One region of the Frankia sp. CcI49 genome, then DNA from elsewhere that is predicted to be linked to it. Evidence: riboswitches for the same ligand, from Rfam matches in the RefSeq annotation. Region 1 holds a riboswitch; the other holds the start of a gene.
The links. A riboswitch is a leader RNA that binds a small molecule or an ion and turns the genes downstream of it on or off. The one in region 1 is predicted to bind thiamine pyrophosphate.

Region 1 (4,064 bases):
ACTCCGGGACCGCGGCTCACGGCCCGAGTGAAGATCGAATGTACCCGATCCGGGTCGCGGAGGCGGTGACGCCGACTGTTTCCCGACGGCGCGGCGCCCGGCCTGGCAGGTCAGCCCGGCCGGGTCAGTTGGTCACGCCCCACTCCATCTGAAGCTGGACCGTGCTTCCCCGCTCGATCTTGCTGCCGGCCTTCGGCTTCTGGGACTTCACCTTGTTGGCGATCCAGTCCTGCCGGGCAGCCTTGAGCCCGACGCGGTTCAGGATGCGCTCGGCGTCCGACCAGGACTTGCCCACGACGTTGGGCACGGTCACCATGACCCCGCTGCCGTCGCCGCCACCGGAGTCGGAATCGGAGTCGGAGTCCTTGGCGACGAAGAGGGTGACGGTGGCACCCGCGTTCACCCGTTGGCCGGGGCTCGGCGAGGTGCGCGCGACCTGGCCCGGCTCCACGCTGTCGTCGGTGATCAGCGACTGCTTCACGGTGAGGCTGAGGCCCAGCGCGTCCAGCTTCGCCTTGGCCTCGTCGTAGGTCAGCCCGACGAGGTCGCCGGGGATCTCCGCCGTCGACGGCCCGGAGCTCACGTACAGGATCACCGGTGTGTTCCGCTCGACCGCCGTGCCGGCCTGCGGCTCGGTTCGGATGACCTGGCCCTCGGGGACGGTGTCGTTGGCCTCCGCGTTGCGCCCGCCGACCGTGAGCTTCGCCTGGGTCAGCTCGACCTGGGCCTGTTCGGCGGTCTTCCCGGCGAGAGCAGGAACGACCGCCTTCGGTGTGCCGCTGCTCAGCCGAAGCGTCACGACGGTGTCGTCGCTGATCTTGGCGCCGGTCTCCGGGTCCTGCTCGGCGACCTGGCCCTCGGCGTACGTGTCGCTGGCGAGCGTCTGGCCGTATTTGAACCTGATGCCGGCCTCGTTCAGGTTCTTCTCGGCCGCCGCCTTGGTCAGCCCGAGCAGCAGCGGCACCTCGGGCTTGGTGCCGCCCAGCAGCGCGCGGAACAGGACCACGCCGAGGACCAGGCAGACCACCACGACACCGGCGATGACCGCGGGGCCGGCGGGCAGCCGCCCGGACCGGGCCTCCTGCGGCCGCCGGCGGCGGCCCTGGCCCGAGCCGGTGCTGATCATGCTGGTCGGCGCGACCGGTGGCCGAGGCGGCTGCGCCGGCAGGGCGCCCGGGTACGCCCCCGCTCCTGGGCCCCGCGGCGGGGTAGGCGACTGCAGCGGGCCGGTGAACCCGGAGTGGTACTCCTCGTCGTCACCGGGCGCGGGAAGGTAGGGCAGGATCGCCCGCAGCTCGGCGAGCAGCGCGGCGCCGTCGGCCGGCCGGTGGTTCGGGTCGCGTGCGGTGGCCCGCAGCGTGAGCGCGTCCAGCTCGGCGGGGACGTCGAACACGACCGAGGACGGCGCGGGCACGTCACCGTGGACGGACTGGTAGGCCACCGACATCGGCGTCTCACCGTTGTGCGGGAGCTGGCCGGTGATCATCTCGAAGAGCATGACGCCGGCGGCGTAGACGTCGCTGCGCATGCCGGCGGTGCCGTGGGTGACCTGCTCGGGTGCCAGGTACCCGACGGTGCCCATGACGACGCCGCCGGTCACCGCCTGGGTCGGCTGGGACACCGGCCGGGCGAGCCCGAAGTCGGCGACCTTCACCTGGCCGTCGTCACCGAGCAGGATGTTCTCCGGCTTGATGTCGCGGTGGATGATCCCGGCGGCGTGCGCGGCGGCGAGCGCCTCCGCGACGGGCTCGAAGATCTCGACGACCTCGGGCACGGTCAGCCGCCCGCGGGTGGTCAGGTACTCGCGCAGCGACCGCCCGCGCACCAGCTCCATGACCAGGTAGTGCAGGACGCCGGCCGTCGTCCGGTCCGAACCCTGGTCGAGGATCGACACGACGCGTGGCGTGCTGAGCCGGGCGACCGCGTTCGCCTCCCGGTGGAACCGGGCCACGAACTCGGGGTCGTGGCTGAGGTTCGGGTGCATGATCTTGAGCGCGACGAAACGGTCGAGGCGGTTGTCGTGCGCGACGTACACCGTCGCCATCCCGCCGACGGCAAGCCGCTCCTGGGCGGTGTACCGCCCATCGAGAAGACGACCGATGACAGGGTCGGTCACCGTGGCATCCACGGGGACAGTTTACGATCGGCCGTTCCGACCGTCGGACAGTGGTCTTACTTCGCAAATCCGTCGGAGTGGCGCCCAAACGGGCGGGACTTTCGTCACAAAGTGGCGAATCTGCGCCGGAGTGGCGCGATCAGTCGCGGATTTTCTTCTGGGCCGGGCGAAATCTCGACGCCCGCGCGGGCGGCCCACCTCGGCCGGCGCGGCGCGGCTCACACCCTTTCCCCGCCGTCCCCGCCGCCAGCTGCGGGAACTGGCTGGGTACCTCCACTTCTGGTGCTTACACTGTGGCGTGACCGGGGAGCCCGCGGACGCGGGCTGAGAGGCCGATCAGGATGCCGTCGGCGACCCGCAGACCCGATCGCGGTCATGCGCGCGTGGGGAGGAATCGCTCGATGACACAACAGATCACGCCGACGGGTCCTGCCATCAAGGCAGGTCCGGCCGGCACGGCCGGTGCGGCCGCTGCGGCCGGCCTCGGGGAGGACCCCCTCCAGATCGCCGGCACCGCCTACGCCAGCCGGCTTCTGGTGGGCACCGGCAAGTTCGCCAGCCACGAGCTGATGCGGGCGAGCCTGGTCGCCTCCGGCGCCGACATCGTCACCATCGCGCTGCGCCGGGTGGACCTGTCGCGGGCGGGAGAGGGCGACGTGCTCGACTTCGTCCCGGCCGGGATGACGCTGCTGCCGAACACCTCCGGGGCGGTCGACGCGGCCGAGGCGCTGCGGCTGGCCCGGCTCGGCCGCGCGGCGACCGGCACCGCGCTGGTGAAGCTGGAGGTCACGCCGGACCCGCGCACCCTCGCACCCGACCCGATCGAGACGCTGCGCGCGGCGGAGCTGATGGTCGCCGACGGGTTCACCGTGCTCCCGTACTGCTCGGCCGACCCGGTGCTCGCCCGCCGGCTCGAGGAGGCCGGCTGTGCCACGGTGATGCCGCTCGGCAGCTGGATCGGCTCCAACCGCGGCCTGCGGACCCGGGACGCGATCGAGGCGATCGTCGAGACCGCCGGCGTCCCGGTCGTGGTCGACGCGGGCCTCGGCGCGCCGTCCGACGCCGCCGAGGCGATGGAGATCGGTGCCGACGCGGTGCTGGTCAACACCGCGATCGCGATCAGCGCCGATCCGGTCACGATGGCGCGCGCGTTCGCGCTCGCGACCACCGCGGGGCGGCTGGGGTATCTCGCCGGTCGCGCGCGGCCGGGTAGCGCGACGGTGGCCGCGGCGTCCTCCCCGCTCACCGGCTTCCTCGGCTCGCTCACCGACGACGGCGCCGGTGGCACGGTCGGCAGCGGCGCCGTGAGCAGCGGCGCCGTGAGCAGTGGCGCGGTCGGCAGCGGCACCGTGAGCAGCGGCGTTGGCGGGGGCGCCTGATGGCCAGCCCGCCGGGCCTGTTCGCCCACGAGCTCGCCGCGTCGGACATCCCGGGCCTGGCCCGGTCCGCCCGCGAGGCGGGCCCGGCCGAGGTGGACGCGGTGCTGCGCCGGGCGGCCGCCGCTGGCCGGGGTGGCGGCGCGCACGGCGACACCGGCGGCCGTCTCGGCCTCGCCGATCTCGCCGTGCTGCTGTCGCCGGCCGCCACCGGCCGGCTGGAGGAGCTCGCGCAGCTCGCGCAGGCGACCACACTGCGGCGCTTCGGGCGGGCGGTGCGGATGTTCGCCCCGCTCTACGTGTCGAACGCCTGCCTGTCGTCCTGCACGTACTGCGGCTTCGCGAAGGGCCTGGAGGTGGCGCGGCGCACACTGACCCCGGAGGAGGCCGTCGGGGAGGCGCGCCTGCTGGTCGACCTCGGTTTCCGGCATCTCCTGCTGGTCTCCGGCGAGCACCGGATCGAGGTCTCCGCCGACTACCTGGTCGATGTCGTGGAGCGGCTGCGCCCGTTCGTCCCCTCGATCAGCATCGAGACCCAGACCTGGTCGGACGACACCTACACCCGGCTGGTC
Region 2 (4,064 bases), on a different contig from region 1:
CCGCGTCGGGCGGCTGCGCGAGGCGACCGGCACCGAATGCCCGTGGTGCGGCTCCGGGCATCTGACCGTCCGGCTGCGCTCGGTGGATCTCACCATGGGCAAGCCCGGCAGCTTCCGGCTCGACGCCTGCCGGCGCTGTGGCCACATCTTCCTGAACCCGGCGCTCACCCCGGACGGCCAGGACTACTACGAGCGGGACTGGCGGGACGGTTTCGCCGTCGAGGCCGCCGAGCACTCCCGGATGCGCGAGGCGCCGGCGGACCGTGCCCGCGCCGAGCTGCTGCGACCCCATGTCACCCCGCGGGCCTGGCTGGACGTCGGCGCCGGCTTCGGGCACTTCTGCAACGTCGCGCGGCGGCACTGGCCGATGACCACCTTCGGGGCGCTCGACGTCACCGACGCGATCGACGAGGCGTGCGCGCGCGGCTGGGTGGAGGCCGCCTACCAGGGCGAGCTCGTGCAGGTGGCGGACAGCATCGCCGGGCGCTATGACGTGATCAGCATGTTCGGCTATCTGGAGCGCACCCGGTATCCGTCCGAGGAGCTGGACGGCGCGGTGAAGGCCCTGCCGCCCGGCGGCCATCTGCTGCTCGAGCTGCCGAACCCGTCCTGCCCGGCCGCCCGCTGGCTGGGGCGCTACTGGGCTGGCTGGGACGTGCCGCGCCGGCAGCACTACATCCCGGTCGACAACCTGCTCGCGGCGCTCGAGGACCGCGGGATGCGCCCCATCGTGGTCCAGTTCGGCCCGGCGCAGCGCCCCGGCGACCTCACCCGTGCCCTGCGGCTGCTCATCGCGAACCTCGCCCCGAAGCCCGAGCCGTGGGTGCACGCCAGCCGGGCCGGGATCGGCCGGCGGGTGCTGCGGGCGGTCCTGCTGCTGGCCGCGGTCGTCCCGTTCGGGCTGGCCTGGGGGCTGGACAGGCTGACCCGGCCCGTGCTGGCACGGGGGAGACGCTCCAACACCTACCGGGTGCTCGCCCGCAAGGAAGGCTGACCCGGCCTGGCACCCCAGCGGTTCGCCGCTGTGCCGCTGTGCCGCTGTGCCGTTCTGCGGCTATTCGAGCCGCCGCCGCGGGCTGCGGCAGCCGCCGCCGTTGCTGCCAGGCAAGAGTTGGGCAAGAGTTGAGGATTTTGGTCGTCAGAACGACCAAAATTCCATGATCTTTGAACGGAGGCTCGGATCCGCCTGAAACGCGAACCGGCCGCCGCCCGGACGGGGGCGACGGCCGGCTGGGTAGCCCAAGGGACCGGAAACCTCAGAGATCAGCAGCCGCAGAGATCAGCAGGCTCACGTATCAGGTCGCCTGCTGGTCGGCGAGCGGCAGGTAGATGCGGGAGCCCTGCTCGGCGAACTCCCGGGACTTCTCCGCGAGCCCGGCCTGCACGGCCTCCTCGGTCTCGAGGCCGTGCTCGGCGGCGTACTTGCGGACGTCCTGGGTGATGCGCATCGAGCAGAAGTGCGGGCCGCACATGGAGCAGAAGTGCGCGGCCTTCGCCGGCGCCGCCGGGAGTGTCTCGTCGTGGTACTCCCGAGCGGTCTCCGGGTCCAGCGAGAGGTTGAACTGGTCGTCCCAGCGGAAGTCGAACCGGGCGTCGGAGAGAGCGTCGTCCCAGGCCTGCGCGCCCGGGTGCCCCTTCGCCAGGTCCGCCGCGTGGGCGGCGATCTTGTAGGCGATTACGCCGGCCTTGACGTCCTCACGGTCCGGCAGGCCGAGGTGCTCCTTGGGGGTCACGTAGCAGAGCATCGCCGTGCCGTACCAACCGATCATCGCCGCGCCGATCGCGGAGGTGATGTGGTCGTAGCCGGGCGCGATGTCGGTGGTGAGCGGACCGAGCGTGTAGAAGGGCGCGTCATGACACAGCTCGGCCTGCAGGTCCATGTTTTCTTTGATCTTGTGCATCGGGACGTGGCCCGGGCCCTCGATCATCACCTGGACGTCGTGCTCCCACGCCACCTGGGTCAGCTCGCCCAGCGTGGCCAGCTCCGCGAGCTGCGCGGTGTCGTTCGCGTCGGCGATCGACCCGGGGCGCAGCCCGTCACCGAGGGAGAAGGTGACGTCGTAGGCGCGCAGGATCTCGCAGAGCTCGGCGAAGTTCGTGTAGAGGAAGTTCTCCTGGTGGTGGGCGAGGCACCACGCGGCCAGGATCGAGCCACCCCGCGACACGATGCCGGTCTTGCGCTTCGCGGTCATCGGCACGTACCGCAGCAGCACGCCGGCATGGACCGTCATGTAGTCCACACCCTGCTCGGCCTGCTCGATGACGGTGTCGCGGTAGACCTCCCAGGTGAGCTCCTCGGCCTTGCCGCCGACCTTCTCCAGCGCCTGGTAGATCGGGACGGTACCGATCGGGACGGGCGAGTTGCGGATGATCCACTCGCGGGTGGTGTGGATGTTCCTGCCCGTCGACAGGTCCATCACGGTGTCGGCGCCCCACCTGGTCGCCCACACCATCTTCTCGACCTCCTCCTCGATGGACGAGGCGACGGCCGAGTTGCCGATGTTCGCGTTGATCTTTACCAGGAGGTTGCGGCCGATGGCCATCGGCTCGCTCTCCGGATGGTTCACGTTCGCCGGCAGGACCGCCCGCCCGGCGGCGATCTCGTCCCGCACCAGCTCCGGCGCCAGGCCTTCCCGAAGCGCCACGAACTCCATCTCCGGGGTGATCTCGCCCCGCCGGGCGTAGGCGAGCTGCGTCACCGCCTGGCCGGCGAGTGCCCGCCGCGGCGCGCGTGCGGAACCGATGAACAGGTCGGCCTCGGGTGCGCTCGTCCTGCTGCGCCCGTCGTCGGCGGGCTGGACGGCCCGACCTGTGATCTCCTCGGTGTCTTCGCGGTCGATGATCCAGCTGGACCGCAGTGCCTGCAGGCCCCGCCGCACATCCACCCCGGCGCCCGGGTCGGTGTACGGCCCGGAGGTGTCGTAGAGGACGAGGCTGTCGCCGGTGCTCAGCGCGACCTCGCGCATGGGCACCTGAAGGTCGGGCCGGGAACCGGTCAGATAGGTCTTGCGGCTGCCGGGGAACGGCCGGGCCAGAATTCCGTCCGCCTCGGCGCCGGCCGGGCCGGGGGTGGAGGCCGGAGTGGGGGCGGGAATCGTGGCCGTTGGCTGCTGGGACGCAAGCCCCGGCCCGGAGGAAATCGGTGCATTCTCGGACGAAGTGGACTCAGCTTGCGCGGGCTGGATGGGACGCACCACCTTTGATCACTCCCTACGCCGGAATTACCCGGACAGGTTCAGGCGGTCGGCGGCACCGGCTGTTGCCCGGCCGCCCTCTCAGCCTCCCAGGGTGGAAGCTCCCGCATCTGCCTCGACGCTACGGCAGGCGCCACCCCTTCGCCACCCCCTTGGTCATCTTCGCCAAGTTCGTCACGTACCGGTTCGTGCCATTCGCCGGACGGCTCGGCGTGGTCGGTGCAGGCGTCGGGACCAGCGGCGGGACGGATCGGGGCGAGCTCCCGCAGCGCCGCCCCGACCAGGGCGGCGACCTCCTCCGGGGTCTCCCAGAGATGTTCGGCAGGCACAGTGAGGACCACTTTCGTGGCCGAAAGCACCCGGGCCGGACCGGGTCTGCCGACGCGCACAAGCACCCGCCAGGGCCGATACCAGACGTCGAGCCGGCCGGTGGGAAGGTCGGGGGAGCCGACGGCCACTGTCTGCCCGGTGGGCAGCGAGAAGGCGATCTCGATCTGCCGGTAGAGGCGGGACAGCAGTTTCGGGGTACGGCGGCTCTGATCGTCGAGCGTCTCGCCGATCAGGGTGCGCCGGGTGATCGGCCCGCGGCGCGCCAGCGCCCGCCGCATCGCCTCGACGGTGACGAAACCCTGGCCCAGGGCATCGACGACCACGGTGCGGGCCGCGCCGCGGTCGCCGGACCACTCGGCCAGGTCGACGACGGAACGGGCCGGCACGGTGCGGGGTGGCAGCCGGGCGCGGTGCACGTCCGCCGGGGTGAGCCGGGCCGTGCGGCGGAAGGCCACGCCGGGCACCGGCGCGTTACGGCGCTCGGGTGGAACCAGCACCGTGACGACCTCGTCATCGTGGTCGACCAGACCGTCCAGCTCG

Region 2: linked by a shared signal. The riboswitch ahead of thiC (phosphomethylpyrimidine synthase ThiC) and the one ahead of CcI49_RS06785 (thiazole synthase) in region 1 are both predicted to bind thiamine pyrophosphate.

Annotation. Positions count from the first base shown of each region.
Region 1 covers NZ_MOWP01000007.1:92,936-96,999, forward strand. The annotation lists gene pknB (Stk1 family PASTA domain-containing Ser/Thr kinase) at 125-2,116, opposite strand; TPP riboswitch at 2,410-2,523, shown strand; gene CcI49_RS06785 (thiazole synthase) at 2,518-3,495, shown strand; gene thiH (2-iminoacetate synthase ThiH) at 3,495-4,064, shown strand, end outside.
Region 2 covers NZ_MOWP01000029.1:102,160-106,223, forward strand. The annotation lists gene CcI49_RS26565 (class I SAM-dependent methyltransferase) at 1-994, shown strand, start outside; gene thiC (phosphomethylpyrimidine synthase ThiC) at 1,296-2,966, opposite strand; TPP riboswitch at 3,191-3,312, opposite strand; gene CcI49_RS42220 (hypothetical protein) at 3,383-4,064, shown strand, end outside.